DNA from 2 places in the Streptomyces sp. NPDC037273 genome. Region 1 is predicted to be linked to the other one. Evidence: riboswitches for the same ligand, from Rfam matches in the RefSeq annotation. Region 1 holds a riboswitch; the other holds the start of a gene.
The links. A riboswitch is a leader RNA that binds a small molecule or an ion and turns the genes downstream of it on or off. The one in region 1 is predicted to bind glycine.

Region 1 (15,341 bases):
CTTCGACCGGACCCTCATCGGCGACATCGTGGAGGTGGTCAACTCCCGTGACCGGAAGGTCGCTCCGGACAACGGCCTCGGCGGCTGGAACCTGGACTGGCAGCAGTGGCGGGCGGGCTCGGCCCTCGGCTGACCTCTGGCCCCCCTGGCCCCGCCGCCCCCTAGCACGCCGACTGGGACTGAACGGTGACATTCACGAGGAACTTTCGTGTCCTGCGGTGTGATTATCTAGCGCTGTGTGCGCGGATGGATGCGCACGGGGGCGGGGCCGTGGCGGTGCCAGGCCGTGCGAGGGGAGAACACCACAGTGAACGGGCAGCCGATATCGGGGGCATCGGTAGGGGCGACGGCGCGTCGCGGCCGGCGGCGCGGGGGCGTCCGCCTCCAGGCCGTGGCGGCGGGAGCGCTGCTCCTCGTGCTCACCGCCTGCGGCGGCGGCGAGACCGCCGGCGGGGGCAGCGGCGCGGGCGGCACGGGGCCGGCGGCGCAGGGCGGCGGCAAGCAGGACAACTCGGCCTCCCAGGCGGTCGTGACGATCCTTCCGAAGGACGGCGCCGACGCGGTCGCCACCAGCGGCGCGCTCAAGATCACCGCGGAGCAGGGCAAGCTGACCACGGTCACGGTCGCCGACTCCAAGGGCACCGAGGTCGACGGCAAGATCGCGGCGGACGGCGCCAGCTGGTCGCCCACCGCCCACCTGGCCGCGGCCACCCAGTACAAGGTCCACGCGATCGCGAAGGACTCCGAGGGCCGCGAGTCGGCGAAGGACACCACCTTCACCACGCTGGTCCCGAAGAACACCTTCATCGGCCACTACACGCCGGAGGACGGTTCGACCGTCGGCGTCGGCATGCCGGTCTCCATCAACTTCACCCGGGGCATCACCGACCCCGAGGCCGTCGAGAAGGCCATCAAGGTCACGGCCGAGCCGGCCGTCCGCGTCGAGGGCCACTGGTTCGGCAACGACCGCCTGGACTTCCGCCCCGAGGAGTACTGGGCCGCCGGCACCAAGGTGACCGTGCAGCTCAACCTGGACGGCGTCGAGGGCCGCCCGGGCGTCTACGGCAAGCAGAAGAAGACCATCACCTTCACCATCGGCCGCCGTCAGGTCTCCACCGTCGACGCGAGCGCCAAGACGATGAAGGTCGAGCGCGACGGCGCCATCATCAAGACGCTGCCGATCACCGCCGGCGCCCCGTCCACGACCACGTACAACGGTCAGATGGTCATCAGCGAGAAGTACAAGGTGACGCGCATGAACGGCGCCACCGTCGGCTTCGGCGGCGAGTACGACATCAAGGACGTGCCGCACGCGATGCGCCTGTCGAACTCGGGCACCTTCGTGCACGGCAACTACTGGGCCCCGAAGAGCACCTTCGGCTCGCAGAACGTCAGCCACGGCTGCGTCGGCCTCTCCGACGTGCGCGGTGCGGGCGACCCGTCGACCCCGTCGGCCTGGTTCTTCGACCGCTCGCTCATCGGCGACGTCGTCATCGTGAAGAACTCCAAGGACAAGCAGATCAAGCCGGAGAACGGCCTGAACGGCTGGAACATGGACTGGTCGGAGTGGATCGCCTAGATCCCCGCTGACGCCGTCCGACGGTGGGACCCGGTGCTGTGAGCAACAGCACCGGGTCCCTTCGCGTTAACGCCCACTAACCTTCCCTTCATGACTGTGAACCTCGAAGTCGCCGAAGGCGTCGGCACGATCCGCCTCGACCGTCCCCCGATGAACGCGCTGGACATCGCCGTCCAGGACCGGCTGCGCGAGCTGGCCCAGGAGGCGACCGACCGCGACGACGTGCGGGCCGTGATCCTCTACGGCGGGGAGAAGGTGTTCGCGGCCGGCGCGGACATCAAGGAGATGCAGGTCATGGACCACGTGGCCATGGTCAAGCGGTCGCGCGCCCTCCAGGACTCCTTCACCGCGATCGCCCGCATCCCCAAGCCCGTGGTGGCCGCCGTCACCGGGTACGCGCTCGGCGGCGGCTGCGAGCTCGCGCTCTGCGCCGACTACCGGATCGCCGCCGACAACGCGAAGCTGGGCCAGCCGGAGATCCTGCTCGGCCTGATCCCGGGCGCGGGCGGCACCCAGCGCCTGTCCCGCCTGATCGGCCCCTCCCGGGCCAAGGACCTCATCTTCACCGGCCGGATGGTGAAGGCGGACGAGGCCCTGTCGCTCGGCCTGGTCGACCGGGTCGTCCCGGCCGCCGAGGTGTACGAGCAGGCGCACGCCTGGGCCGCCAAGCTGGCGCAGGGCCCGGCGGTCGCCCTGCGGGCCGCGAAGGAGGCCGTCGACCAGGGTCTGGAGGCCGACATCGACACCGGTCTGGCCATCGAGCGCACCTGGTTCGCGGGCCTGTTCGCGACCGAGGACCGCGAGCGCGGGATGCGCAGCTTCGTCGAAGAGGGCCCGGGCAAGGCGAAGTTCGCCTGACAGCCCGTCACCGAGGGGGCCGATTCCGGCGGAACGGCCCCCGCGGAGGGCTCCGTGCGGCCATGATGGGGGGCATGGCGGGCCTGGAGGGTAGGGAACAACCTTGGCAGCGCGGCAGCGCCGCCGCCGCGCGCTGGTCTCCGGCCGCGGACGACGAACAGGCCGCCGGCGCAGTCGAGTTGTACGGCAACCCGGCCGAGGAGGACGTGCGGCTGCCGTCCCGTCCCGAGTCGGCGTGGGTGGCCCGCAGGCTCACCAAGGACGTGATCCTGCGCCAGTGGGGGCTCGGCCCGCAGATCGCCGAGCACGCGGTGCTCCTCGTCTCGGAGCTCGTCGGGAACGCGGTCCGGCACACCGGTGCCCGGGTCTTCGCGCTGCGGCTCCAGCGCCGCCGCGGCTGGATCCGGGTCGAGGTGCGCGACCCCTCGCGCGGGCTGCCCTGTCTGATGCCGGTGCACGAGCTCGACACCAGCGGCCGCGGTCTCTTCCTGGTCGACAAGCTCTCGGACCGCTGGGGCGTGGACCTGGCGCCGCGCGGCAAGACGACCTGGTTCGAGATGCGGGTCGCCGACCGCCCCTGAGACTCCTCCGCACGCACGGAAGCCCCCGTGTGCCGTGGTGGGGCGCCTGGGGGCTTCCGTGTGATGCGCCGTGGACGGGGGGGTGTATCCACGGCCGCTATGTCGACCTGGCCCGGGTCAAAGGGGGTCGGTGACTCCGACTATGGCAGACAGGCGGCCGTGCCGCCAAAAGTCCCTACTGGGGCAAGTTAGGTCAAATGCGGACAGTTCAACAATGAATCGTTGGTGACATGCAGCACCCACCTTCTAAATGGTGAATGACTATGCGGTTCATCGATTGTTTGCCGGGATCGTCCGCATGTTGGACACCCCGGCTTCGGCTGCAAACGTCCTGAATTGGCCTAATCGTAATAAAACGGGCAAGGCGGGCATTCAATGGTCGGGTGAAGCCGACCGACCGCCGAGGAGCCCTCCGGGCGGGCGCGGCCGCCGCCGTCGCCGGAGCCCTCGCCACCGCCTGCGGTACCGAGCCCCGCCCCGCGCCCACCCCCGCCGCCGCGCGCCGCCCCGCCCCCGCGCCCGCCGTCGCCCCCGCACCCCGCCGCTTCCCCGGCCGGCCCGACGAGATCGCGCACGGCCCCCGCGACCGGCCCAGGGTCGCCCTCACCTTCCACGGCCAGGGCGACCCCGCCCTCGCCCGCACCCTCCTCGGCCAGGCCGAGAAGGCCGGCGCCCGCGTCACCGTCCTCGCCGTCGGCAGCTGGCTCGACGACCACCCCGACCTCGCCCGCCGCGTCCTCGACGGCGGCCACGACCTCGGCAACCACACCCAGCACCACATCGACGTCAACGCCATGACCGAGGCCGAGGCCCACGCCGAGATCGAGGCCTGCGCCACCCGGCTGCGCCGGCTCACCGGCTCCATCGGCAGCTGGTTCCGGCCCTCCCGCACCCAGCACGCCGCCCCCGCCGTCCTGCGCGCCGCCCGCCGCGCCGGATACCCGCACGTCCTCTCGTACGACGTCGACTCGCTCGACTTCACCTCGCCCGGACCGGCCGCCGTCGTCCGCAACGTCACCGGGGCCGTCCGGGCCGGCTCGGTGGTCAGCCTGCACTTCGGCTACCCGGACACCGCCGCCGCGCTGCCCCTCCTCCTCGCCGACCTCGACCGCCGCGGACTGCGCGCGGTCACCACCACGGAGCTGCTGACCTGATGGACCGCCACCCGCCCGGACGCCTCGCACCCCGCACCAGGACCCTGCTCGCCGCCGCGCTGCTCGCCGCCCTCGCGGGCTGCGGCACCACCGACCACGGCGGCGCGTCGGCCGTGAAGAAGGCGGCCGCACCCGCCGTCCCCAAACCGGCCGCCGCACCCGCCGGGCTCCCCGGCATGCCGCCGCTGCTCGACCCGAACGACGTCTACGCCGCCGACCGGCCCAATCGACTCGCCCCGGCGGTACGGGACTTCCCCTCCCGGGTCTACGTCCCCAACACCAACTCCAACACCGTCTCGGTCATCGACCCCGCCACCTACAAGGTCATCGAGACCATCCCGGTCGGCGTCCAGCCCCAGCACGTCGTCCCGTCCTGGGACATGAAGACCCTCTGGGTCAACAACAACCGGGGCCACACCCTCACCCCCATCGACCCCGCCACGGGAGTCGCCGGCAAGCCGGTCGAGGTCCACGACCCGTACAACCTCTACTTCACGCCGAACGGCAAGTACGCCGTGGTGATGGCCTCGCTCGACCGCGAACTCGTCTTCCGCGACCCGCACACCATGGAACGGCGCAAGACCGTCCCGGTCAGCTGTTACGGCGTCAACCACGCCGACTTCTCCGCCGACGGCCGCTACTTCGTCGTCTCCTGCGAGTTCTCCGGCGAACTCCTCAAGGTCGACACCGAGAAGATGGAGGTCGTCGGGCAGCTCAAGCTGCCCTTCGAGGGCGCCATGCCGCAGGACGTGAAGATCTCCCCGGACGGGAAGACCTTCTACATCGCCGACATGATGGCCCACGGCATGTGGGTGCTCGACGGCGAGAACTTCACCACCCCCACCCTGCTCCCCACCGGCAAGGGCTGCCACGGCCTCTACATCAGCCGGGACTCGCGCGAGATGTACGTCCCCAACCGCGGCGAGGGCTCCGTCTCCGTCTTCGACTTCGGCAAGAACAAGCTCACCAAGAAGTGGTGGCTGCCCAACGGCGGCTCCCCCGACATGGGCGGCGTCTCCGCCGACGGCAAGGTCCTCTGGCTCTCCGGCCGGTACGACTCCGAGGTGTACGCGATCGACACCACGACCGGCGCGCAGCTGGCCCGCATCCCGGTCGGCGGCGGCCCGCACGGCCTCGCCGTCTACCCGCAGCCCGGCCGCTACTCGCTCGGGCACACCGGCATCTTCAGATGAGCCTCAGCCGGCGACCAGCAGCGCCTCCGACGCCACCGGGCGGTAGCCCGCCGCCTGGAAGGTCCGGACGCTCCGGGCGTTGCCCGGGGACTGCTGGGCCCACACCACCTCGCCGGGCGTGAGGTGGCGCGCCGCCGTCGCCAGGGCCCGGCCCAGGCCCCGGTGGCGCACCTCCTCGTCCACCTCGATCGCCGCCTCCCAGCGGCCCGCGACGCCCCGGCCGAGGATCAGGACGCCGCCGTCGGCCGCCCAGACCTGGACGTCGTCGCGGAACTTCAGGGCCCGCGCCACCCGGGGGTGCGCCGGGTCCTCGATCTCCCGCAGCTCCAGCGGGGGAGCGCCGGGCAGGCGGTCGGCGACGGTGAGCAGGTCGATGGTGTTCATGTGCAGGCCGGTGCGGGCCATCAGGGCGACCAGGAAGCCGGGGTTCATGCTGGCCGCGAGCGGGTCGCTCGACGTGGCCGCGAGCTCGGCCCGTACCCATGCCGGGTCGGCGTCCGTGAAGATCACCGAATGGGCGGTGAAGGCCAGCACTCCGGCGTCCCGCGGGCTGGGCTGCGGCACCACCGTCGTCGAGCCGTCCGGGGGCGGGAAGGTCCCGCGCGCCGCGTCCGCCAGGATCCGTGCCAGTTCGTTCATACCCCCATCATCCGGCAGGGGCGGGCCAGCTAATCTGACCCCCGTCAGATAAGCACCGAGAAGGGGCGGAAGCAGTGGCGGACATCGAGTCGGCACGTACGGCATTCAACCAGTTCGACGCGGACGGCGACGGCTTCATCACCGCCGCGGAGTACAAGAGCCTCATGGCGAAGCACGGCGACTTCAACGTCACGGAGACGGTCGCCGAGGTGCTCATCAAGCAGCGCGACGACAACGGCGACGGCGTCCTTTCCTGGGACGAGTTCTGGGCGCACTACAGCAAGGCCTGACCCGCCCGCCCGGGCGGGCGAGGCAACGCTGAGTTGCCGCCCGCCCGGGGCTCGGTGACGATCGACCGGTGACGCTTCCCGGACCTTTCGGTACCCCGAGCCGTCTGACGGTGGCGGTCGTCGCCGCGAGCGCCGTCCTCGCCGTCGCCCTGCTCGGCGCCGGACTCGCCCAGACGGGCACCGGCGAACTGCGGATACCCGCGGCCGGCACCACCTCGCTGCTGCGGCTCCTCGTCCTCACCGGCCTCGCCGTGCACCTGGGCGAACTGGCCGGAGGCCGGATAGCCCGCGACGGCCCGCTGCCCCGGAGCCGCTCCGTGCCCGCCGCGCTGCTCGCCGCGGCCGCCTCCGCCGGGCTCCTGCTCCTCTTCACGGCCGTCAGCGGCCTCAGTCCCGCCGTCGTCTACGGACTGCGCGAGGGCCGCCTGCTGCTCGTCACGGCCAACGCCTTCGTCCTCGCCGCCCTCTGCGCCGCCTCCCGGCGCCCCGGCCTCGCCGTCCTGCCGCTCGCCGTCGCCATCGGCGCCGAGGCGATGCGCGCCCACCCGGAGGCGCACCAGCAGGCCCTGGGGACCGGTCTGACCGTCGTCCACCTCACCGCTGCCTCGCTCTGGGTCGGCACCCTCCTGTACGTGCTCCGCACCATGCGGCTGCGCGGCGGCGGCCGGGACGTCCTGCTCCGATACGCCCGGATGGCCGCCTGGGTGTACGCCGCGCTCGTCGTCACCGGCACCGCCTCCACGCTCCGCAGGCTGCCGCTCGACGCCGTCCTCACCACCGCCTACGGCCGGCTCCTCCTGGTGAAGCTGGCGCTCTTCGGCGGCGCGAGCCTGCTCGCGCTGGCGGCCCGCGGCCGCCTGCTCTCCGGCGGGAACGCCCAGGCGCCGGCCCGGGTCGAGGTCTCCGTCCTGGTGGCGATCGTGGTCGTGTCGGCGCTGCTCACCGTGGTGCCCGATCCGCACGGCCTGACGCACTGAGCGAACGGTCCGACGAGCGGTCGGGCGAACCGACCTGACGCATTGGCCTAGACCTATTGTGCGGCCATGTCCGTGACGGTACGTTCGTCCCCGGCTGCGCAGCCGGCACGTAACGCACCACATCGCATCGTCACGTACTCCGCCGGGGCATCCCGGCGTTTTCAGGAGGCAATGCCATGTACCGCCGCACAGCAGCCGCACTCGCCACCGCCGTCACCGCCGGAGCCCTCGCGCTCGGCGCCGCCGGCTCCGCCTCGGCCAACCCGGGCGCGGGCTGGTACCCGCGCAGCCACCACGCCTCGTACGCCGAGTGCCAGGCCGCGGGCAAGGCCGGATACCAGATCTGGGGCCCGATCTTCTTCTGCGAGCCCCTCAGCTCCACCCGCCCGGACGTGATCGTCCTCTGGGTCCGCGCCTGACACACGAACGGCCGGCCCCGGGAATCCCGGGGCCGGCCGGCCGTGCGCGTGAACGGTTCAGCACTCGATGATGTTCACCGCGAGACCGCCGCGCGCGGTCTCCTTGTACTTCACGCTCATGTCCGCGCCGGTCTCCTTCATGGTCTTGATGACCTTGTCGAGGGAGACCAGGTGGCTGCCGTCGCCGCGCATCGACATCTTCGCCGCCGTGACGGCCTTGACCGCCGCCATGCCGTTCCGCTCGATGCACGGGATCTGGACCAGGCCGCCGACCGGGTCGCAGGTCAGGCCCAGGTTGTGCTCCATGCCGATCTCGGCCGCGTTCTCCACCTGCTCCGGGGTGCCGCCGAGGACCTCGGCGAGCGCGCCGGCCGCCATCGAGCAGGCCGAGCCGACCTCGCCCTGGCAGCCGACCTCGGCGCCGGAGATCGAGGCGTTCTCCTTGAACAGCATGCCGACCGCGCCGGCCGCGAGCAGGAAGCGGACGATGCCGTCCTCGTCGGCGCCCGGCACGAAGTTCATGTAGTAGTGAAGGACCGCCGGGATGATGCCGGCCGCGCCGTTGGTCGGGGCGGTGACCACCCGGCCGCCCGCCGCGTTCTCCTCGTTCACGGCCATCGCGTAGAGGGTGATCCACTCCATCGCGTGCGCCGCCGGGTCGCCCTCGGAGCGCAGCTTGCGGGCCGAGGTCGCCGCGCGGCGGCGGACCTTCAGACCGCCCGGCAGGATGCCCTCGCGGGACATGCCGCGCGAGACGCAGGCCTGCATGACCCGCCAGATCTCCAGGAGACCGGCGCGGATCTCCTCCTCGGTGCGCCAGGCCTTCTCGTTCTCCAGCATCATCGAGGAGATCGACAGACCGGTCTCCTTCGCCAGCCGCAGCAGCTCGTCACCGGTGCGGAAGGGGTACTTCAGGACCGTGTCGTCCGGCACGATCGGGTTCTCGCCGGCCACGGCGTCCTCGTCCACGACGAAGCCGCCGCCGACCGAGTAGTACGTCTTCTCCAGGACGAGCGCGCCCTCCGCGTCGTACGCGAAGACCGTCATGCCGTTGGCGTGGTACGGGAGCGCCTTGCGCCGGTGCAGGATCAGGTCGTCGTCGAAGGAGAACGGGATCTCGTGCGCGCCGAGCAAGTTGATCTTCCCGCTCGCCTTGATCCGCTCGAACTCCTCGTCGGCGCTCTCCACGTCCACGGTGCGCGGCGAGTTGCCCTCCAGGCCCAGGAGCACCGCCTTCGGGGTGCCGTGGCCGTGGCCGGTCGCGCCGAGCGAGCCGTACAGCTCCGCTCGTATCGCCGCCGTGTGGGCCAGCAGGCCCTCGTTCTTCAGCCGGCGGGCGAACATCCGGGCCGCGCGCATGGGGCCCACCGTGTGGGAGCTCGACGGACCGATGCCGATCGAGAACAGGTCGAAGACCGAGATGGCCACGGAAGGACTCCTTGTGGGGGCTAGACGCCGTTGTCTGCCGGGGTGGAGCAGAAAAGCGTGGGGAGGGGGCTGAGCATGAGCAGGGGCACCGCGCTCACTGTCCAGTGTGCGCGGTGCCCCGGAGCTTTCGTACGAACAAAAGGGTACGAAATTACTTCAGGCCGGGGTACAGCGGGTGCTTGTCCGCCAGCGCGGTCACGCGGGCCTTGAGCGCCTCGGCCTTCTCGGCGTCGAAGCCCGGCTTCAGGGTCTCCGCGATCACGTCGGCGACCTCGGCGAAGTCCTCCGCCTGGAAACCGCGGGTGGCGAGCGCCGGCGTACCGATGCGCAGACCCGAGGTGACCATCGGCGGGCGCGGGTCGTTCGGAACGGCGTTCCGGTTGACCGTGATGCCGACCTCGTGGAGACGGTCCTCGGCCTGCTGGCCGTCCAGCTCGGAGTTCCGCAGGTCCACCAGGACCAGGTGCACGTCCGTGCCGCCGGACAGGACCGAGACGCCGTGGGCGGTGACGTCGTCCTGGACCAGGCGCTCGGCCAGCGCGCGGGCGCCGTCCAGGGTGCGCTGCTGGCGCTCCTTGAACTCCTCCGAGGCCGCGACCTTGAAGGAGACGGCCTTGGCCGCGATCACGTGCTCCAGCGGGCCGCCCTGGAAGCCGGGGAAGACCGAGGAGTTCAGCTTCTTCGCGAATTCCTTCTTCGCGAGGATGATGCCGCCGCGCGGGCCGCCGAGCGTCTTGTGCGTGGTGGAGGTCACCACGTCCGCGTACTCGACCGGGTTCGGGTGCAGACCCGCCGCGACCAGGCCGGCGAAGTGGGCCATGTCGACCCACAGGTACGCCTCGACCTCGTCGGCGATCCGGCGGAACTCCGCGAAGTCCAGCTGGCGCGGGTAGGCGGACCAGCCCGCGATGATGACCTTCGGGCGGTGCTCCTTGGCGAGGCGCTCGACCTCGGCCATGTCGACCAGGCCGGCCTCGTCCACGTGGTACGCGACCACGTTGAACTGCTTGCCCGAGAAGTTCAGGCGCATGCCGTGGGTCAGGTGACCGCCGTGCGCCAGGTCCAGGCCCAGGATCGTGTCGCCCGGCTGGGCGATCGCGAAGAGGGCGGCCTGGTTCGCGGAGGCGCCGGAGTGCGGCTGGACGTTGGCGTACTCGGCGCCGAACAGGTCCTTGATCCGGTCGATCGCGATCTGCTCGGCCACGTCGACGTGCTCGCAGCCGCCGTAGTAGCGGCGGCCCGGGTAGCCCTCGGCGTACTTGTTGGTGAGGACGGAGCCCTGGGCCTCCATGACCGCGACCGGAGCGAAGTTCTCCGAGGCGATCATCTCGAGGGTGGACTGCTGGCGCAGGAGCTCGGCGTCGACGGCGGCGGCGACGTCGGGGTCGAGCTCGTGGAGGGGAGTGTTCAGAAGCGACATGAATCGATCCCTAGGGGGTCTCGGTTAGCCGGCGGTGAAGGCGGTGTACTCGTCGGCGGAGAGCAGGTCCTTCGGCTCGTCCGCGAGGCGCACCTTGAACAGCCAGCCGCCCTCGAACGGGGCGGTGTTCACCAGCGCCGGGTCGTCGACGACGTCCTGGTTCGTCTCGACGACCTCGCCGGTCACCGGGGAGTACAGCTCGCTGACGGACTTGGTCGACTCCAGCTCGCCACAGTCCTCGCCCGCGGTCACGGTGGCGCCGACCTCGGGAAGCTGGACGTACACGATGTCGCCGAGCGCGTTCGCCGCGTGCTCGGTGATGCCGACGGTGGCGACGCCGTCAACGGCGTCCGTCAGCCACTCGTGCTCCTTGCTGTAGCGAAGCTGCTGGGGGTTGCTCATGGCCTGATTCTCCTGGATCGGGGGAGTACTGGTGTACGTGGGTCTTGCGGGGTGAGACGCCGGGTGAGACGAATGCGTCACTTCTGGCGCTTGTAGAACGGCAGTGCCACGACCTCGTAGGGCTCGTGGGTGCCGCGGATGTCCACACCTACACCCGGCGTGCCGGGAGCCGCGTGCGCCGCGTCGACGTACGCGATGGCGATCGGCTTGCCGAGCGTCGGGGACGGCGCGCCCGAGGTGATCTCGCCCACGACCTCGCCGCCGGCGACGACCTGGAAGCCCGCGCGCGGGACACGGCGGCCCTCGGCGATCAGGCCGACCAGCTTGCGCGGCGGAGAGGTCTCGGCACGCTCGGCGGCGGCCTCCAGGGCCTTGCGGCCGACGAAGTCGCCGGGCTTCTCGAACTTCACGACCCGGCCGAGGCCCGCGTCGAACGGGGTGAGGGCGGTGGTCAGCTCGTGGCCGTACAGCGGCATGCCCGCCTCCAGGCGGAGCGTGTCACGGCAGGACAGGCCGCAGGGGATCAGGCCGACGCCCGCGCCCGCCTCGGTCAGCGCCTTCCAGACGCCCTCCGCGTGCTCGGGCTTCAGGAACAGCTCGAAACCGTCCTCGCCGGTGTAGCCGGTACGGGCGATCAGCGCGGGCACGCCCGCGACCGTGCCCGGCAGACCGGCGTAGTACTTCAGGCCGTCCAGGTCGGCGTCGGTGATCGACTTCAGGATGCCGGGGGACTCCGGGCCCTGGACGGCGATCAGCGCGTACGCGTCGCGGTCGTCGCGCACCTCGGCGTCGAAGCCCTCGGAGCGGGCGACGAGGGCGTCCAGGACGATCTGGGCGTTGGAGGCGTTGGCGACGACCATGTACTCGGTCTCGCCCAGGCGGTAGACGATCAGGTCGTCGAGGATGCCGCCGTCCTCCTGGCAGATCATCGTGTAGCGGGCGCGGCCGTTGCCCACGGTGGAGATGTTGCCGACCAGGGCGTAGTCCAGGAGGTCCACGGCCTGCGGGCCGGTGACCGTGATCTCGCCCATGTGGGAGAGGTCGAAGAGGCCGGCCTTCGTGCGGACGGCGTTGTGCTCGTCGCGCTCGCTCGTGTACCGCAGCGGCATGTCCCAGCCCGCGAAGTCGGTCATGGTCGCGCCCAGCGAACGATGCAGGGCATCGAGGGCGGTCAGACGGGGGGCAGTGCTCATGGGGTGGCTCCCGGGTCCCAAGGGCGTGATCGGTGACGAAAACACATGACGGGCGAGGACGTCCTCCCCATCTGTCATGGAACCTGAGAGGTTCACCGAGAGCATCTCGTCACCGAGGGATCGGCGACGTGAGTTCGGCTTGCACCTTGGGTGGGGACACGGCAGGTGTCCCGCTTTTCAGATCTGCCTCATCCGCGCGGTACGGGGCCTGAGAGATTCAAGGGAGGGTCTTGCTCCTTCGGCGTCCGGGCGCCGAAGGCGGTCCGGAACTCTCCCGCGCGGATTCGAGCGGCCGGTATGCGATTGTGTGGCGACTGTGCGCGCCTGGCGCGCACATCATTGCATGCGGTGTCGGCGGGGCAAATCGCTTGTGTCTCATTACCGTTTCTTTACACTTCGTGGGCAAGGGTCTCCTCAGGTCTCCTGAGACCCGACAGGGGGAGCGCGATGAGGATCGAGCACACCGGCGCGTACGCCACCGGCACCGGGATACCGGCCCAGCGGGCCCGCGCCAGGACCCGCCGTCGCGGCCGGCTCCTGCGCGACCTCCGCGAGCGCGGCGGCCACGGCCCGCGCGCCCTCCTCTTCGCCGCGGGCGACCTCGTCGTCGTCTCCGGACTCCCCGGCAGCGGCAAGTCCACCCTCATGAGGCGCGCCGCCGAAGGCCGCGGTATCGACTCCCAGGACGCCCGCGAGCGCTGGGAGGCCCGCATGCCCCGCCTCCTGCCGTACGCCGTCTACCGCCCCCTCGTCCGCCTCGCGCACTACGCCGGGCTCCGCCGCGCCCTGCGCTCCGGCATCAGCGTGATCGTCCACGACTGCGGCACCCAGTCCTGGGTGCGCGGCTGGCTCGCCCGCGAGGCCCGCCGCCGTGGCGGCGCCCTGCACCTGGTCCTCCTCGACGTCACCCCCGACACCGCGAGGGCGGGCCAGGACGCCCGCGGCCGGGGCGTCTCCGCCTACGCCTTCGCGCGGCACCGCAGAGCCGTCGGCCGGCTCCTCAAGGCCGCCGAGGGAGGCAGCCTCCCGCCCGGCTGCTCCTCCGTCACCCTCCTCGACCGCGCCGCCGCCGACACCCTCCGCCGCATCGCCTTCCGCGAGGCCGCGTAGCGCCGCTCCGGCCCGTCCCGCCGCCCCGGGGGACCCCGTACCCTTCCCTTTTGGCCACGGCGGCCCCGGGGCGGCGTTAGGGTGCTGCCCGGCGGCCGGTGCGGCAGGCCGTGCGAGAAGGGGAAACGCGACCGTGGACGTGACGTGGCCGGGCAATGAGCTCGAAGAGGTCCTAGCCGCCTCACTCGGCAACCCCGCGGCGGGCGGCCGGCTCGTCGAGGTGCTGGGCCGCAGCCAGGTCTGGGTGCCCCTGCCGAACGGCGGCGGCCCCGACAGCCCCGGCCTCGACCTCGCCACCATGGAGATCGAGGGCGCCGCCTACGTCCCCGTCTTCAGCTCCGAGCAGCAGTTCCTCGCCTGCGTCGGCGAGCACATGTCCTTCGCCGTCGCCCCCGCCCGCGACTTCGCCCGCGGCCTGCCCCCGCAGCTCGGCATCGCCGTGAACCCCGGGGGCACCGCCGGAGTCCCGCTGCCCCCGCCCGCCGTCGCCGAACTCTGCCGCAGCGGCCGCACCCCGCTCGACGGCCCCGCCACCGGCGGCCGCGTCCGGCTCTTCGAGCCGGACTGGCAGGACGACCCCGTCGACTTCCTCGCCGCCGCCTCCGCCGAATTCGAGGCCACCGGCGTCGTCACCAGCGCCCGGCGGGCGCTCGCCAGCGTCGAGGGCACCGAACCGGCCCTCTTCATCGGCGTCCAGCTCGCCCACTGGGAGGGCGCCGACCGCAACGCGCCCCTGGACGCCCTCGGCCGCGCCCTCGGCCGGGTCGAGGTCGCCTGGCCGGTCAACCTCATCCTGCTCGACATGGCGCAGGACCCGGTCGGCGACTGGCTGCTGGAGCGGGTGCGCCCGTTCTACCAGCGCGCCGCCGTGTGAGCGACCTCCTGTTTAAGCTGAACTGACCGGTGAGCCGAACCGACTCGGCAGCGGCACGCGAGCCGCGCGGAACATGGTGGACGGAAGAGGGGCGGGGACCCATGGTGAGCGTGAGCGCGTCAGGCACCGCTGCGGCCGGACCAGTCGAGCGCATGCTGCGCGAGGTGGCACCCGGACGCTACGACGCGTACGAGCAGCTGCTGCACGCCCTCGCCGACGGCGAACTCTGGATGCTGCTCTGGCACGGCGCGCCCGGCTCCCCCGAGGCCCAGTACGGGAACATGGAGGTCGACGGCTTCGGCTACGCCCCCTGCGTCACCTCCCCCCAGGAGCTCGCCGCCTCCGGCTGGAACCGCGCCCACGAGCTCGTCACCGGCCGCGAGATCGCCCGGGCCCTCTACCCCGACCGCTGGGGCGTCTGGCTGAACCCGCACGCCCCCGGCGGCGGCGTCGGCATCCCCTGGGCCGACCTGCGCCGGATCGCCACCGGTCTCGACCGGATGCCCGCGGGACCGCTCCGCGTCTCCGAGCCCGCCGTGGAGATCCCGCAGTTCTACGCCCTGCTCACGCAGAACGCCCACCGCACCCCGGCCGTCCGCGCGCTGCGCCGCGGCTGGGTGCAGCCCGCGCTCGGCTCCCCGTACCTCGCCATCGGTCTCGACCTGTACGACACCTCCCCGGCGGCCGTCGACACGGTCCGCGCGATGATGCGCCAGTCCATCGGCTCCGTACCCGACGGGCTGCCCGTCTCCACGGTCGCCCTCTCCGACTCCTACGACCCGGTGGCGCTCTGGCTGCGGGCGAACGCGCGCCCCTTCTACGACCGCGAGGCGCACGTCGGCCGCGGTTCCGCGCCCGCTCCGGGGTACGGCTACCCGCCGCCGGCGCCGTCCGGATACTGAGACGTCGCCTTCCTCCCCGTCCGTACCGACAGCCCCGCGGGGCCTCTCCGGAGGCCTTCGTTCGCCCCAATTGAGGAGCTCAAACGCCCTGTTGGGCGACATGCCCGATTGTGGGGAAGAGGACCCGAGTTGGTCCGCTCAGGTGATCACGACGTCCGGATAACGGAAGTCGCAGCACCGCATCACGTTTGAGCAAACATTCCTCGTCAGGGCTGGCGGGTGATCACGAACGCATTGAAGACTCCCCGGAACACCGGGCGTTCGGCTCCTTTTCGAGCCCTATGCCCAGCAGGTTGTTCCACCGAGCCGCTACCCGCGGCGG
Region 2 (15,341 bases), on a different contig from region 1:
CCGGCTCCCCCTCCTGCATCAGCGTCCGGTACCGCCGGGTCGTCGCCGCGAGCGCCGCCTCCCGGTCGAGGCCCGATTCCAGGGCCTGATGGAAGGTGTCGGCCTGCCATGATGCGCCGTTCACCCGCCGCAGGCAGCGCTGTTCGATGATCCCGAGGTAGTGGTCGCGGTCGGCCGGCTCGATGTGCCAGGCGTCGAGACCCGCCGCCGCCAGCGGCAGCAGTTCGTCGAGGACGAGCCGTACGGCGGGGACGGTCGCGACGCCGCCCGCGCGGCCGGACCGGGGCCAGCGGAGCTCGGCCTCGATGCCGTGCCGGCAGGCCGCGTCGAAGTTGGCCTCGGCGTCCTCGAAGGTCATCCGCTTCCAGACCGGCCGTGGGTCGTCGGCGAGCGAGCGGACGAGGCCGTAGTAGAAGGCCGCGTTGGCGATCACGTCGGCGACGGTCGGGCCCGCGGGCAGGACGCGGTTCTCGACGCGCAGGTGCGGGACGCCGTCGACCCAGCCGTACACGGGGCGGTTCCAGCGGTAGATCGTGCCGTTGTGGAGGACGAGTTCCTGGAGGCGCGGCACTCCGCCCTCGTCGAGGACGAGGAGCGGGTCCTCCTCGTCGCAGATGGGCAGGAGCGAGGGGAAGTAGCGGACGTTCTCCTCGAAGAGGTCGTAGACGGAGTCCACCCAGCGCTCGCCGAACCAGGTGCGGGGCCGTACGCCCTGGGACTGCAGCTCGGGCGGCCTGGTGTCGGTGGCCTGGAGGAAGAGCGGCGGGCGGGACTCGCGCCACAGTTCGCGGCCGAAGACGAAGGGCGCGTTGGCGCCGAGCGCGATCTGGACGCCCGAGACCGCCTGGGCCGCGTTCCACACGGCGGCGAAGCGGGCGGGGGTGACCTGGAGGTGGAGCTGGACGGATGTGCAGGCCGCCTCGGGGACGATCGACTCCGAGGTGCAGAGCAGCCGTTCGACGCCGTGGATGTCGAGGGTGAAGTCCTCGCCTCGGGCGGCGAGGATCTGGTCGTTGAGGAGCGTGTAGCGGTCGGCGGACGACAGGTTCTCGTGGACGAGGTCGCTCTGCGCGAGGGTGGGCAGTATGCCGATCATGACGACGCTCGCGTCGAGTTCGGCGGCCTTCCGGTCGGCATATCCGAGCCCGGTGCCGATCTCTTCCGCGAGGCGGTCGAATACGCGCCCGCCGAGCTGGTGGGGGGCGATGTTCACTTCGAGGTTGAACATTCCGAGTTCGGTCTGGAAATCGGCGCTCGCGATCTTTTCGAGAACGGGCTGGTTCAGCATGCGGGGCAGCCCGTCGGCACCGGCGAGATTGAGTTCGATCTCCACGCCCATGAGATTGCGCGGCCGGTCGAACCTCTTCTCCGCCAGGAGCCTCGCGAGTCCCGCGAGACACTGCTGGAGCTTTCTCCGGTAGTGCTGCCGGTCGGACGGGCCGAACCCGTCGGCCACGACCTTCTCCCCCATCGAAGCGTCCCTCCCCGAGCGGGCGGCCGCGCATGGCGGCCGCGTGTCACGGACGATGATGCCCAACCCTCTGATCCACAACGCCTGCGGAAGTGAGCCGTCGGACGATAGTCTTGACGGAGAGCTCCACCGGCACATCCCGAAGGCACGGAACGGCCGACATATACCAATGTCCTATTGTCCGCGAAGCCGGGGTCGGAATTCAGCCGTCCGGCTCCACGGGATTTACGCAGGTGAGGGCGGCGCCTTCATCACGATTCCGCTTCAACTCCCCCCGAATACGGCTTGATGACGCCTTGTCAGGAATATCGGCGGCGTCTAGCGGAAACACTGTGTGAACACGTGTCGTATAAACTCCGCGGACGAGGCAGAGTGTTGGCGCCCGGCCATGGCCTCATGGCCCCTCTCTGGCCCCGCCGCCGACAGCGCCGTCGTACCTGCCCACGCGTCACCGTGTCTCCTGAGTGAGAGGCGACCCACCATGCTCCGACCCTCTCCGGCCCCCGCGCCGGCCCTCCGCAGTGTCCTCGCGGCCCTCGGCTCGCCGACCGCCGTCCGCGAGGCGCGAACGCCCGCCCTGCGGGCCGCACAGGGACCACTGAGCCCCGAACACCCGCTGCCGGTGCACGTCCTCGGCGTCGCCGGAGCACCGGGGATCGCGCCCCGCACCCGGCTCGCCGGCTGGCGCTTCCTCATCCGGCACGGGGACCGGGCGATCGCCGCCGCGGACACCATGCTCACACCGGACGGCTGGACGTTCTCGCACTTCTTCGAGGGACCGTACGTCACCGCGACCGAACGGGCCCTCCTCCAGGCCGAGGCGCTGCCCGTCCCGTACGAACCCCGGCTGCTCTCCGTACCGGAGCTCTACATGCTGACCCTCTGGCTGCACGCGGACCCGGAGCCCGAGGGCACCGCCGTCGCCCCGGCCGCCGCCGACCTGATGGTGCCGCTCGCCCCCGCGCCGCCCGGGATCGCGGCCCACCGGCCCTACCAGGTGGCCGACCTCCTGCCCGTCCTGAGTACGCGCCTCGCGCCGCCGCCCCTTCTGGGCTCGGCGGCGCCCGCCTGATCCACCGCACGCGCCGCACCGCCCCGTGACCCGGCCGGGTCACGGGGCGCACTGCTGTCCGAGCAACGCGCCCGAACGGACCTCCCGAACACCCCTCCCGTACGGACTAGCCCGCTCGGACCACCCCGAACCACCCGAAGAGACGGTGCAGTTGACCTGAACCGCCCCTGCGGGTGATGCGTCTTCCCCGGAGAGGACGAGCTGACGCGAAATACCTGCGGATGACCTTCCGTAGGGCAAGACTGGGATCGGAACCGAACCGACCGACGGGGGCGGCGATGAGCGCGAAGAGCCGCAGGACATCCACTACGACGCAGCGAAAGAACCCACCCATGTGCCAGCACCAGCCTGCCTGTCCGACCGCCGACTCCGCCGACAGGGAGGCGGCCCGACTGATGGCACACCACCCGGAGCAGGGCTGGAGCCTGCTGTGCAACGGCGTCCTGCTCTTCGAGGACACCGGTGAACTGCTGCCGGACGGGCAGATCATCGCCCCGCACCGGCCGCTCACCGCGGGCCAGGTGACGACCGCCGCCTGAGCGGGCGGCGCCACCGTTCGAGGGAAAGGCCTTCGAGGGAAAGACCGAGGGCCGGCCCGGAGGAGATCCTCCGAACCGGCCCTCGGCTCATGCTCAGTGGTCGTACTCGTCCATGGGCGGGCACGAGCAGACCAGGTTCCGGTCACCGAAGGCACCGTCGATGCGGCGCACCGGCGGCCAGTACTTGTCGGCGGCCGAGACGCCGGCCGGGAAGACCGCCTCGTCACGGGTGTACGGGTGGTTCCACTCGCCGCCCAGCGCGGCCGCGGTGTGCGGCGCGTTGTGCAGCGGGTTGTCGTCGCCGGGCCACACGCCCGAGGCGACCTTCTCGATCTCGGCGCGGATCGCGATCATCGTGTCGCAGAAGCGGTCGAGCTCGGTGAGGTCCTCGGACTCGGTCGGCTCGATCATCAGCGTGCCGGCCACCGGGAACGACATCGTCGGCGCGTGGAAGCCGTAGTCGATGAGGCGCTTGGCGATGTCGTCGACCGTCACGCCCGTCTCCTTCGAGAGCGGACGCAGGTCCACGATGCACTCGTGGGCGACCAGACCGGCCGGGCCGGTGTAGAGCACCGGGAAGTGCGGCTCCAGGCGCTTGGCGATGTAGTTCGCCGCGAGGACGGCGACCTGGGTGGCGCGCTTGAGGCCCTCGCCGCCCATCAGGCGGACGTACGACCACGAGATCGGCAGGATGCCCGCGGAGCCCCACGGGGCGGCCGAGATCGGGCCGACGCCGGTCTCCGGGCCCGCGGTGGGCTGGAGCGGGTGGTTCGGCAGGTACGGGGCGAGGTGGGCGCGGACGCCGACCGGGCCGACGCCGGGGCCACCGCCGCCGTGCGGGATGCAGAAGGTCTTGTGCAGGTTCAGGTGCGAGACGTCGCCGCCGAACTTGCCCGGCTTGGCCAGACCGACCAGCGCGTTGAGGTTGGCGCCGTCGACGTAGACCTGGCCGCCGGCCTCGTGGACCTCGGCGCAGATGTCGGCGACGTGCTCCTCGAAGACGCCGTGCGTCGACGGGTAGGTGATCATCAGCACCGACAGCTCGTCGCGGTACTGCTCGATCTTGGCGCGCAGGTCCGCGACGTCGACCTCGCCGTCGTCGGCGGTCTTGACGACGACGACCTTCATGCCGGCCATCACCGCGGAGGCGGCGTTGGTGCCGTGCGCGGAGGACGGGATGAGACAGACCGTGCGCTGCAGGTCGCCGTTGGCGCGGTGGTAGGCGCGGACGGCGAGCAGGCCGGCCAGCTCGCCCTGCGAACCGGCGTTGGGCTGGATCGACACCTTGTCGTAGCCGGTGACCTCGGCGAGGCGCTCCTCCAGCTCGGTGATGAGCGTGACGTAGCCCTGCGCCTGCTCGACCGGGGCGAACGGGTGGATCTGGCCGAACTCGGGCCAGGTCACCGGCTCCATCTCGGTCGTCGCGTTCAGCTTCATCGTGCAGGAGCCGAGCGGGATCATGCCGCGGTCCAGCGCGTAGTCGCGGTCCGCGAGCTTGCGCAGGTAGCGCAGCATCGAGGTCTCGGAGCGGTGCGCGTGGAAGACCGGGTGGGTCAGGTACGCGTCGGAGCGCAGCAGCCCGGCCGGCAGGGTGTCCTCGACGGAGAGGTCGAGGGCCTCGACGTCGGCGGTGACGCCGAAGGCGCCCCAGACCGTGGCGAGCTGCGCGCGGCCGGTGGTCTCGTCGCAGGAGATCGACACGTGGTCGGCGTCGACGCGGTGGAGGTTCACGCCGGCCTCGCGGGCGGCGGCCACGACCTGGTCGGCCTTGCCCGGGACGCGGGCGGTGACGGTGTCGAAGAAGGCGCCCTGGGTGAGCTCGACGCCGCCGGCGGTCAGACCCGCGGCGAGGATGGCGGCGTACCGGTGGGTGCGCTGCGCGATCTGCTTCAGGCCGTCCGGGCCGTGGTAGACCGCGTACATGCCGGCCATGACGGCGAGCAGCACCTGGGCGGTGCAGATGTTGCTGGTGGCCTTCTCGCGGCGGATGTGCTGCTCGCGGGTCTGCAGGGCCAGGCGGTAGGCGCGGTTGCCGTCGGCGTCGACGGACACGCCCACCAGGCGGCCGGGCAGGGAGCGGGCGTGCTTGTCCTGGACGGCCATGTAGCCGGCGTGCGGACCGCCGAAGCCCATCGGCACACCGAAGCGCTGGGTGGTGCCGACCGCGATGTCGGCGCCGAGCGCGCCGGGCGAGGTCAGCAGCGTCAGCGCGAGCAGGTCGGCGGCGACGGTGACGATCGCGCCGAGCTCGTGGGCGGCGTCGATCAGCGGCTTGATGTCGCGGACGGCGCCGGAGGCACCGGGGTACTGGAGCAGCACGCCGAAGACACCGCGCTCGGCGACCTCGGCGGGGATGCCCTCGCTCAGGTCGGCGACGACGACCTCGACACCGGTCGGCTCGGCGCGGGTCTCGATGACGGCGATCGTCTGCGGCAGGGCGTCGGCGTCGATGAGGAAGACGCCGTTCTTGACCTTGCCGACACGGCGGGACAGCGCCATGGCCTCGGCGGCGGCGGTGCCCTCGTCCAGGAGGGAGGCGCCCGAGGTGGGCAGACCGGTCAGGTCGGCGACCATGGTCTGGAAGTTCAGCAGGGCTTCGAGGCGGCCCTGGGAGATCTCCGGCTGGTAGGGCGTGTACGCCGTGTACCAGGCCGGGTTCTCCATGACGTTGCGCAGGATGACCGGCGGCGTGAAGGTGCCGTAGTAGCCGAGTCCGATCATCGGGGCCAGGACCTGGTTGCGGTCGGCGAGCGTACGCAGCTCGGCGAGGACCTCTGCCTCGGTGCGCGCGGCCGGCAGGCCCAGCGCCTCGGCGTTCTTGATCACGTCCGGCACCGCGGCGGCGGTGAGCTCGTCGAGCGAGCCGTAACCGACCTGGGCGAGCATCTTGGCCCGCGCCTCGGCGTCGGGTCCGATGTGCCGCTGCTCGAACGGGATGCCCTGCTCGAGCTCGGAGAGCGGAATGCGGTTGGCGGTCATGTACGGAGGCCTCCTGGTCGTCACGACCTGCGAGGGGCACCACGGCGCGGGTACCCGGACGGCCTCCCCCTCTGTCATCTCAACCTGAGAGTTTCACCGGCACGCCTCGCGGCACGCCGGCTTTCACCGTCGGTGAGAGCGAGTGCCGTCGGACACCGCTCTGCTTTCCAGAGTGACCTCGTCCGCGCGGTACAGGGGCCTGAGAGATTCCGGGGAGGATTTGCTCCTTCGGCGCCCACCGGAAGGTTTCTCCGGGGGACTCTCCCGCACAGGGTCGACAGCCACAGCCAGCCTACCAGCGCGGTTGTCCCTCCCATCGCTCAAGTGGCCGACATCCCAGTTGTGCACTTTGGTAGGGGTGTAGAGCAGTTGCGACCAGTTGGAGGGACCGTGCAGACCGACATCGATCCGCGCAGCCTGATCGGCCGCAAGGCGTTCGACCGCAACGGACACAAGATAGGCACCGTGGACGAGGTGTACCTCGACGACGCGACCGGCATCCCCGAATGGGCCGCCGTCCGCACCGGCCTCTTCAGCCGGGACGCCTTCGTCCCCCTGGAACCCAGCGATCTCCTCGCGGACGGCCTCCACATCCCCTTCGAACGGGCGCTCATCAAGGACGCCCCCGACTTCGGCGTCGGCCGCCACCTCTCCCCCGAGCAGGAGCTCCAGCTCTACCGCCACTACAGCCTCACCCTCCCCCCGCCCCCCAGCGACTACCCCGACACCGACTTCGGGCGCCTCGCCGGCCCCTGACCCCCGGCGCCCCGCCCCGGCCGACCTCCGCGGGGCGCACCCCCACCCACCCGCACGACCGCCGGCCGGCGCGGGTGGGGCACAGTCGCGGCCGTCTCACCCCACCAGGGGCAACGGCTCCCCCTCCACCAGCTCCGGATCGTCCACCGCGAAGGTCCGGACCCGCCCCGGTACGGCCGACCTCGGCTCCTCGAACCGCACGGTGACCCGCCCGAGCCCGCTGCCTTGCACCCACCCGGCCCCGTACACCGCATGCCGCACATCACGCCCGGGCGCCCAGTGCCGCTCCACGGGCCCGGCAGCCTCTCCCGCCACTCCTGCCCCCTCCGCGTCCTCCAGGCCGCCCACGGGGCCCTCAACGGCCGCGGCGGCGCCTTCCGCACCTTCCCCCACCCCCGCTTCCGCACCTGGACCCTGACCCGGACCCGCGCCCGCCTCCGCACTCGCACTCGCACTCGCACTCGCCTGCGCGAACAGGTCCTCCTGCGTGTAGTCCGCGAGCCCGCTCACCCCGACCCCCAGGAGCCGTACGCCCCCGGTGGTGTCCACGGCCTCGAGGAGCCGCCCCACGGCCTCCCTGACCACCGTGGGATCGTCCGTCGGCCCCCGCAGCGTCTCGGACCGCGTCAGCGTCGAGAAGTCGTACCGCCGCACCTTCAGGACGATGGTCCGCCCCGAGTGCCCCGAGGCCCTCAGCCGCCCCACACACCGGTCGGCGAGCCGGTCCGCCTCGCCCCTGATCCGCACCCGGTCGTGCAGGTCCACGTCGAAGGTGTCCTCGACCGACACGGACTTCGCGTCCCGCTCGGCGACCACCGGCCGGTCGTCGTACCCCCGGGCCATCCGGTACAGCGAGGTCCCGTGCGCCCGCCCCAGGAGCCGTACGAGCTCGTCCTCGCCCGCCTCCGCGAGGTCGGACACGGTGGTCATGCCGGCCCTCCGCAGGTGCTCCCCGGTGGCGGGCCCGACCCCGGGAAGAATCCGCACGGACCTGGGCCCGAGCAGCTCCCGCTCGGTGCCCGGCTCGATGAGCACGAGACCGTTCGGCTTCGCCTCCTCGGAGGCGATCTTCGCGATCATCTTCGACCCCGCGAGCCCCACGGACCCCGTCAGCCCCGTCGTCGCCAGGATGTCGGCCCGCAGCCGCTCCCCCACGGCCCGCGCGCTCGCGCTGTCGTCGGCCACACCCCCGGCCTCCAGATCGACGAAGGCCTCGTCCAGGCTGAGCGGCTCCACGAGCGGCGAGAGTCTGCCGAGCAGCTCCATCACCTGCTCGCTGATCGACCGGTAGAAGGCGAACCGCGGCACGAGATAGGCGGCGTTCGGCGCCAGTCTGCGCGCCTGCCCCATCGGCATCGCCGAATGCACCCCGAACCGCCGCGCCTCGTACGAGGCCGTCGCGACCACACCCCGCGGCCCCAGACCGCCGACCACCACCGGCTTTCCGCGCAGGCTCGGCTTCGCCGCCTGCTCGGCGGCGGCGAAGAACGCATCCATGTCGAGATGCAGGATCGTCGGCGCGGCTCTCACGGTTCCGATGCTGCCCTACGCCACTGACAACGGCCCCGCACACGATCGGCGGGGCCGCTGAAGTTCCGGCTTCGTACGAATCGATCCGCGGGGCCGCGAAAGGGGCCGGCTCAGACGGCCTTGTCGCGCCGGCGCCTGGCCAGCTCGTCACCCGGGTTGTGTCCGACCAGCGTCTCGCCCGTGTCGACGCGCTCCCCGTGCAGCTGCGAGAGCGCTGCCTCGACGTCCCGCCACACGACCCCGACGGCGATCCCGAAGACGCCCTGCCCGCCCTGGAGCAGGTCGACGACCTCGTCCGGCGAGGAGCACTCGTAGACCGTGGCGCCATCGCTCATGAGCGTCATCCGCTCCAGATCGCGAAAACCCCGGGCCCGCAGGTGCTGCACGGCGGCCCGGATGTTCTGCAGCGCCACCCCGGTGTCGAGGAAACGCTTGACGATCTTCAGCACGACGACGTCGCGGAAGCTGTAGAGCCGCTGCGTCCCCGACCCGTACGCGGGCCGCACACTCGGCTCCACGAGCCCGGTGCGCGCCCAGTAGTCCAGCTGGCGATAGGTGATCCCGGCGGCGGCACACGCCGTCGGTCCGCGATAGCCGACGGCCTCGTCCGCCGTGCCGGCACTCGCGTCCGTCCCGAAGTCGCCCACACTGCCGTGAAGCGGATACGGACCGCTCTCCCCGGACACACGTCCGAGCGAGCTACCTGCCGTACCGTCCGCGCTGCTCATCACGCCGACCCTCCGTCCTTGACCTGCCCACACGAAGGTAGGCAGTCACCAGGGGTGCGTCAACGATCGCCACACTCGGCACGCCGAGTGATAATCACCCTGAGAGTGGTTTCCCTGATCTCTCCCCGGGGAAAGGCTACTCGTTTACTCCGACGGCACCCCGCGAACGGCCTCCGGCCGCGGCTTCGCGCCTCACTGGCTGTTGGTCCCGAAGTCCTCCGGTGAGATCTGGTCGAGGAACTCGCGGAACTTCTCCACCTCGTCCTCCTGCTCGTCCGGAATCGCGATGCCGGCGTCGTCCAGCACACCGTCACTGCCGAAGATCGGCGTCCCGGTCCGCAGGGCCAGCGCTATCGCGTCGGACGGCCGCGCGCTCACCTCGACGCCGCTGGCGAAGACCAGCTCGGCGTAGAAGACCCCGTCACGCAGATCCGTGATGCGGACTTGGGTGAGCTCCTGGCCCACGGCCTCCAGCACGTCCTTGAACAGGTCGTGCGTCAGCGGCCGCGGCGGCGCCATCCCCTGCTGGGCGAAGGCGATCGCGGTCGCCTCCCCCGGTCCGATCCAGATGGGGAGATACCGATCGCCTCCCACTTCACGCAGGAGCACGATCGGCTGGTTGGAGGGCATTTCCACCCGGACACCCACAACGTCGAGCTCGTTCACACAGCAACCCTAGGACGTGCCCGACCGGTTTGGATAGTCGGGCCCCTCGGGGCTCACTGCAGCCGGATGCCCAGGGCCGTCTGGACGAGCGCCGCGTGCAGCCGTACGGACTGCGCCGCCAGCTCCTGCGCGGTGGCCTCCGCATGGGCCCTGGTCTGCGGATTCCGGTGCCGGCGCAGCGGTGCGACCACCTGCTCGATCAGCCCGGCCTCCCGGTCCGCGGCCGCTTTCACGGCCCGCAGGTGGCGCGGTTCCAGACCGAATCTCCCCAGATCCGCTACGAGTCTGGCGACCGTCACGCTCTCGGCGTCGTAGCCTCCGCCCTCTGTCTCGGCGATCAGACCGTACGACTCCCACTCGGCGAGCTCGGCCTCGGTCACCTCGGCGGCGGCGAGCAGCTCGGCCCGCCCGATCCGCGCGGCGGTCGGCGCCTCCGCGTCCTGCTCCCAGGCCCCCTCCAGGAGGTCCCGCCGGCGCCCGGGCGCCGGAAGCCTGATCTGCTCCCCGCGGGCGAGGGCGTCGAGATGCTCGCGGATGACCTTCAGCGGAAGATAGTGGTCACGCTGCATCCGCAGGATCTGGGCGAGCCGCTCCACGTCCTGCGGGCTGAACTTCCGGTATCCGGAGGCCGTACGCCGGGGCTCGACCAGCCCCTCGGCCTCCAGGAACCGGATCTTGGAGATCGTCACTTCGGGAAATTCGTCGCGCAGCTGGTTCAGCACCGTACCGATGCTGACCAGCCGGTCGCCCGCGGTGGCGGTGCCGGATCCGGCACCGCCCGTCGGTGTTCGCAGCATGGACCTTCCCTGAAGGCTTCTCCGAGGCGTCACACGCCTCGCTGGCTCGAGTAGAAGACCAGCCGGTACTTGCCGATCTGCACCTCGTCGCCGTTGGACAGAACGACCGAGTCGATCGGTTCACGGTTCACGTACGTGCCGTTGAGGCTGCCGACATCGGAGACGGTGAAGCTGCCGTCCTGCGCCCGCCGGAACTCGACGTGCCGCCTGGAGACGGTGAAGTCGTCCAGGAAGATGTCGCTCTGCGGGTGGCGGCCGGCCGTGGTCAGCTCGCCGTCGAGCAGGAACCGGCTGCCCGAGTTCGGACCCCGGCGCACCACGAGGAGCGCGGAACCCGACGGCAGCGCCTCCACGGCCGCCAGCGCCTCGGGAGAGAGCGACGGCAGCTGCGTCTGGCCGGTGACCTCGGCGTCGTACGCCTCAAGGCCCGAGATGGAGATGGTCGACGTCGTCTCCGACGCGCGCTCGGCGGCGACCCCGCCCCGCAGCGGCGTGCCGCAGTGGGAGCAGAAGCGGCTGTCGGCCGTGTTGCGGTGACCGCACCTCGTACACACCGGCATGGACGCGTCCTCCTGCCGCGGCAGCCCCGCGGAGGTCTGGGTCGCGTACGGATCGGGGGCAAACCCTCCACCCGTACTTGAGGTTGATGGTTCTCCGAAACCTATGCGGGCGGCACCGGCGGGGTCAACAGACGACGCGCCCTGAGTGCCCGGAATGTCACCGCCCTGGCCGCCGACCTCATCGCGGAAGAGCGGGCGCTCGGCACCCTGCTCCTCGCTCTGGGCGTGGCGCGACGCGCGGTGCTTGGCGTTACCGCCGTCCTCGCGTCCGCTCTTGCCGAACAACTTCGCAAAAAAACTCACGGGCGATTCCCCTTGACCGAAACAGACCCGCCCGTGGGGCAGGACGAACCGAGATCCATCACACCTGCCGACCCGGACACCTTCACAACGTCCGTATCCTCCGGACAGTTTCCACCACGCACCACCGTTGTGGTGCGCCGACCCCCCGCAACGTCATGCCCTTGTCGCGGGACCCCCTCGTCCCCGCTCACTGCGAGGACGACCGAGCGTAGTCAGGCCGCTTCGCGGGTCGCAAGGCGTCGACGACGATCTTCGCCGACCGCTCCACCCGGGCCGTGGCCTGCTCCTTCTCGAGGGTCTGCACGACACCGCCGGGAATGTTGAGCGCGGGCTCGAGATCCTCCGGCTTGCCGATGACCTTGAAGACGTACGGAGCGGCCACCTTCGTTCCATCGATCCGCATGTCTTCACCGCTGCCGGTGAAATAACTGTCCGCGACCACCCGCACACCGTTGACCTGGATCGCCTCCGCGCCCGCGGCACGCAGCTCCTGGATCGCGTCGAGCAGCATGTCCGACTCGACGGCACCGGTGGGATCGCCGACGGTCAGCGTGATGCCGGGCCCCTGGGCCGCCACCGTGCCGGCCAGGATGCCGAGCTGCTGCTCCTTCTCCTGGGTCTGCTTACGGGCCTCCTCGGCCTGGTCCGAGCTGGACTCCAGCTCGGAGCGCTGCTTCTCGAGCCGGGCCTGCTCGTCCTCCAGGCGCTGCGTCCGGTCGTCGAGCTCGTCGAGGATCCGCACCAGGTCCTCCTGGCGCGCCCCGCGCAGCGCACTGTTCTCGCTCGTCGACGAGACCTGGATCGCCAGGCCCAGCCCGAGCACGAACAACAGCAGCGCCACGATGAGTTGGGCCCGCGTCACCCGCGGCGGCCACAGCGCGGACGCCAGCCTCCGCCGCCCGTTCGACTCGTCCCCGGCCACCGCGCCCGGCCCGGGCGCCGGGACGTCCTGGCCCAGCGCGTCACCACCGACAGCGCCCTCAGACGCCACCGGGACCACCGGCACCTCCGGCGCCCCAGCGGCCTCGGCCGCGCGCGGGCTCTCGACGCCACCGGCGTCCCCGCGCCCCTCGGGCTTCCGCGGGTCCTGGGAGCTCTCGGGGTTCCGGGAGTCCTCGGAGTTCTGGGGGTTCTGCGGGTTCTGCGGGTTCTGGGGGTTCTCGCTCATCGGCCTCACGCCCGGAAGACATGGCGGCGGATCGCGGCCGCGTTGGAGAAGATCCGGATGCCGAGCACGACGACCACACCGGTCGACAGCTGCGCGCCCACGCCCAGCTTGTCGCCGAGGAAGACGATCAGCGCCGCCACCACGACGTTCGACAGGAACGACACCACGAAGACCTTGTCGACGAAGATCCCGTCGAGCATGGCCCGGAGACCACCGAACACCGCGTCGAGGGCGGCGACCACGGCGATCGGAAGATAGGGCTCGACCACCGCCGGAACCTCGGGACGGACCAACAGTCCGACCACGACTCCGACGATCAGGCCCAGTACGGCGATCACGATGTGCCCTTCCCTGTGTCTGCCGTGGCCCGACCGGACGGCGTCGCCGCCCCGGCCCCCCTCGGCTCTGCGGTACGTACGGTCAGACTCGGCGCGGCCGGCAGGCTCACGTCGCCCTCGGCCGAGATGCCGCTCCTGATCCCGAAGTTCTCCACCAGCGCGTGCAGATACTGCCCGTCGGCGCTGTCCTGGAACGCTGTGCTCAGCCGCTGCCCGTCCCCGATCGCGAGGACGGTGTACGGCGGCACCAGCGGCCGGTTGTCGACCAGTATGGCGTCACCGGCCGCCCTGATCGCGGACAACGAGGTCAGCCGCTGACCGTTGATCGCGACGGCCTCGGCGCCCGACTCCCACAGCCCGTTGATCACGCGCTGCATGTCCCGGTCACGCACCCGGCCCGTGTCCGAGAAGCCGCTGCTCTCCCGCGGTCCGCCGCCACCGGTGTCGGTGCCCTTGGCGTCGTCGATCACGAGCTTCACGCCGGGCCCGTGCACCGGCGTCGCCCCCGAGAGCAGCGCCACGAGCTCGGCCTGGTCGCCGCCGTGCTGCTGCAACGCCTGCCGCTGGCGGTTCCCGACCTCGGTCCTGATCCGCTCGACGTCCCGTTCGAGACCGTCCGCCGCCGAGGTCTCCGCCTCGATCCGGTCGATCAGCTCCTGCCGCTCCTTGGCGACCACCGGGGCGGAGATCCGCGCCTCGGCGGCGCCCACCGTCACCACGGCGGCCGCGAGCACCAGCCCCGCGGCGACGCCGAGCTTGGCCCGCAGGCTTCGGGGCAGACCACCGCCCTCGGCCGCGCGCCGGGCCGTGGCCTCCGCGTAGCCGTCGTCGAGCGCGTGGTCTATCACGTTGTTCAGCAGCGACATCGACGCGTCCGGGCGCGGCGGTGGTGATCCGGTGCTCCGAACGGGGGGCTGCTGCGACATGCCGCACATCGTCGCACGTCGCACGGCCTACCGCCGAATGCCCCCCGTACGAGGCCGGGAGGCACCCCACGGGCACCTCCCGGCCGAACGCTCCGATCCGTCAGCGACCTGCGCTGTCGACCACCTCGGCCCACTCGTCGAGCAGCGCCTGAGCGGAGGCGTCGTCGGGCCCCTCCGCCCAGAGATGGGTGACGGCCTCGGCCGGGTCGGGCAGCACCATCACCCAGCGCCCGTCCGCCTCGACCACCCTCACCCCGTCGGTGGTGTCCACGGAACGGCTGCCCGCCGCCTCCACCACCCGGCGCATCACCAGGCCCTTGACGGCCCACGGGGTCGCGATGTCCTTCTTGAGGACGTGTGCCCTGGGAATCCGCGCGTCGATCTGGCTCAGGGTGAGCTGGGTCCGCGCCACCAGGCCGATCAGCCGCACGAAGGCCGCGGCCCCGTCGAAGACGCTGCTGAACTCGGGCACGATGAACCCGCCGCGCCCGTCACCACCGAAGATCGTCGACTCCTCACGGCCGACCCTCGTGAGGTCGTCCGGCGACGTCGTCGTCCACTCCACCTGGGTGCCGTGGTACGCGGCGACCTGCTCCGCGATGCGGGTGGTCGTCACCGGCAGCGCCACCCTTCCCGAGCGCCGCTCGGCCGCCACCAGGTCCAGCATCACCAGGAGCGCGCGGTCGTCCTCGATGATCCGCCCCCGCTCGTCCACGAGCGAGAGCCGCTCGCCGACCGGGTCGAACCGCACCCCGAACGCCGCCCGCGCCGAAGCGACGATCTCCCCCAGCCGTACGAGCCCGGCCCGCCGGCTCTCCGCCGACTCGGTGGGCCTGGACTCGTCGAGCCCCGGGTTGATCGTCAGCGAGTCGACCTGGAGCCGCCCGAGCAGGCTGGGCAGCACGAGCCCGGCACTGCCGTTGGAGGCGTCCACGACGACCTTCAGCCCCGCCTCCGCGATCCCGGAGGTGTCGACGTTCCGCAGCAGCGAGCCGGTGTACGAGTCGAACACGCTCGCCGGGAAGGACAGGTCACCGATCTCCCCGGGGAACGCCCGCCGGTACTCCTGACGTGCGAACACCCGGTCGAGCTTCCGCTGCCCGCCCTGCGAGAGGTCCGCACCCCGCTCGTCGAAGAACATGATGTCCACGGAGTCCGGCACCCCGGGCGAGGTCCGCACCATGATCCCGCCGGCGCTTCCCCGCGCGGTCTGCTGCCGCGCCACCGGCAGCGGCACGTTCTCCAGATCCCGTACGTCGATGGCGCTGGCCTGCAGCGCCGAGATCACCGCCCGCTTCAGCGCCCGCGCACCCCGTGAGTGGTCGCGCGCGGTGGTGACCGTCGCGCCCTTCTTCAGGGTCGTCGCGTACGCCCCCGCCAGCCGCACGGCCAGCTCGGGCGTGATCTCCACGTTCAGAATGCCGGAGACACCCCGCGCCCCGAAGAGATGCGCCTGCCCCCGGGACTCCCAGATGACCGAGGTGTTGACGAAGGCACCGGCCTCGATC

Region 2: linked by a shared signal. The riboswitch ahead of gcvP (aminomethyl-transferring glycine dehydrogenase) and the one ahead of gcvT (glycine cleavage system aminomethyltransferase GcvT) in region 1 are both predicted to bind glycine.

Annotation. Positions count from the first base shown of each region.
Region 1 covers NZ_JBVJVO010000003.1:498,312-513,652, forward strand. Annotated here, with positions in the region: gene ACZ7G1_RS11530 (L,D-transpeptidase) at 1-133, shown strand, start outside; gene ACZ7G1_RS11535 (L,D-transpeptidase) at 308-1,579, shown strand; gene ACZ7G1_RS11540 (enoyl-CoA hydratase/isomerase family protein) at 1,670-2,437, shown strand; gene ACZ7G1_RS11545 (ATP-binding protein) at 2,512-3,018, shown strand; gene ACZ7G1_RS11550 (polysaccharide deacetylase family protein) at 3,402-4,172, shown strand; gene ACZ7G1_RS11555 (YncE family protein) at 4,172-5,365, shown strand; gene ACZ7G1_RS11560 (GNAT family protein) at 5,369-6,004, opposite strand; gene ACZ7G1_RS11565 (EF-hand domain-containing protein) at 6,079-6,294, shown strand; gene ACZ7G1_RS11570 (CopD family protein) at 6,363-7,271, shown strand; gene ACZ7G1_RS11575 (hypothetical protein) at 7,448-7,690, shown strand; gene ACZ7G1_RS11580 (L-serine ammonia-lyase) at 7,748-9,118, opposite strand; gene glyA (serine hydroxymethyltransferase) at 9,270-10,538, opposite strand; gene gcvH (glycine cleavage system protein GcvH) at 10,563-10,940, opposite strand; gene gcvT (glycine cleavage system aminomethyltransferase GcvT) at 11,018-12,133, opposite strand; glycine riboswitch at 12,195-12,320, opposite strand; glycine riboswitch at 12,321-12,420, opposite strand; gene ACZ7G1_RS11600 (AAA family ATPase) at 12,581-13,243, shown strand; gene ACZ7G1_RS11605 (enhanced serine sensitivity protein SseB) at 13,377-14,117, shown strand; gene ACZ7G1_RS11610 (enhanced serine sensitivity protein SseB C-terminal domain-containing protein) at 14,228-15,019, shown strand.
Region 2 covers NZ_JBVJVO010000020.1:2,000-17,340, reverse strand. Annotated here, with positions in the region: gene ACZ7G1_RS34825 (glutamate-cysteine ligase family protein) at 1-1,471, opposite strand, end outside; gene ACZ7G1_RS34820 (hypothetical protein) at 1,953-2,543, shown strand; gene ACZ7G1_RS34815 (DUF5999 family protein) at 2,876-3,082, shown strand; gene gcvP (aminomethyl-transferring glycine dehydrogenase) at 3,176-6,061, opposite strand; glycine riboswitch at 6,239-6,338, opposite strand; gene ACZ7G1_RS34805 (PRC-barrel domain-containing protein) at 6,452-6,817, shown strand; gene ACZ7G1_RS34800 (DNA polymerase IV) at 6,914-8,347, opposite strand; gene ACZ7G1_RS34795 (MerR family transcriptional regulator) at 8,458-9,075, opposite strand; gene ACZ7G1_RS34790 (bifunctional nuclease family protein) at 9,268-9,741, opposite strand; gene ftsR (transcriptional regulator FtsR) at 9,795-10,538, opposite strand; gene ACZ7G1_RS34780 (FHA domain-containing protein) at 10,568-11,509, opposite strand; gene ACZ7G1_RS34775 (DUF881 domain-containing protein) at 11,589-12,578, opposite strand; gene ACZ7G1_RS34770 (small basic family protein) at 12,575-12,907, opposite strand; gene ACZ7G1_RS34765 (DUF881 domain-containing protein) at 12,904-13,833, opposite strand; gene ACZ7G1_RS34760 (sugar phosphate nucleotidyltransferase) at 13,934-15,341, opposite strand, start outside.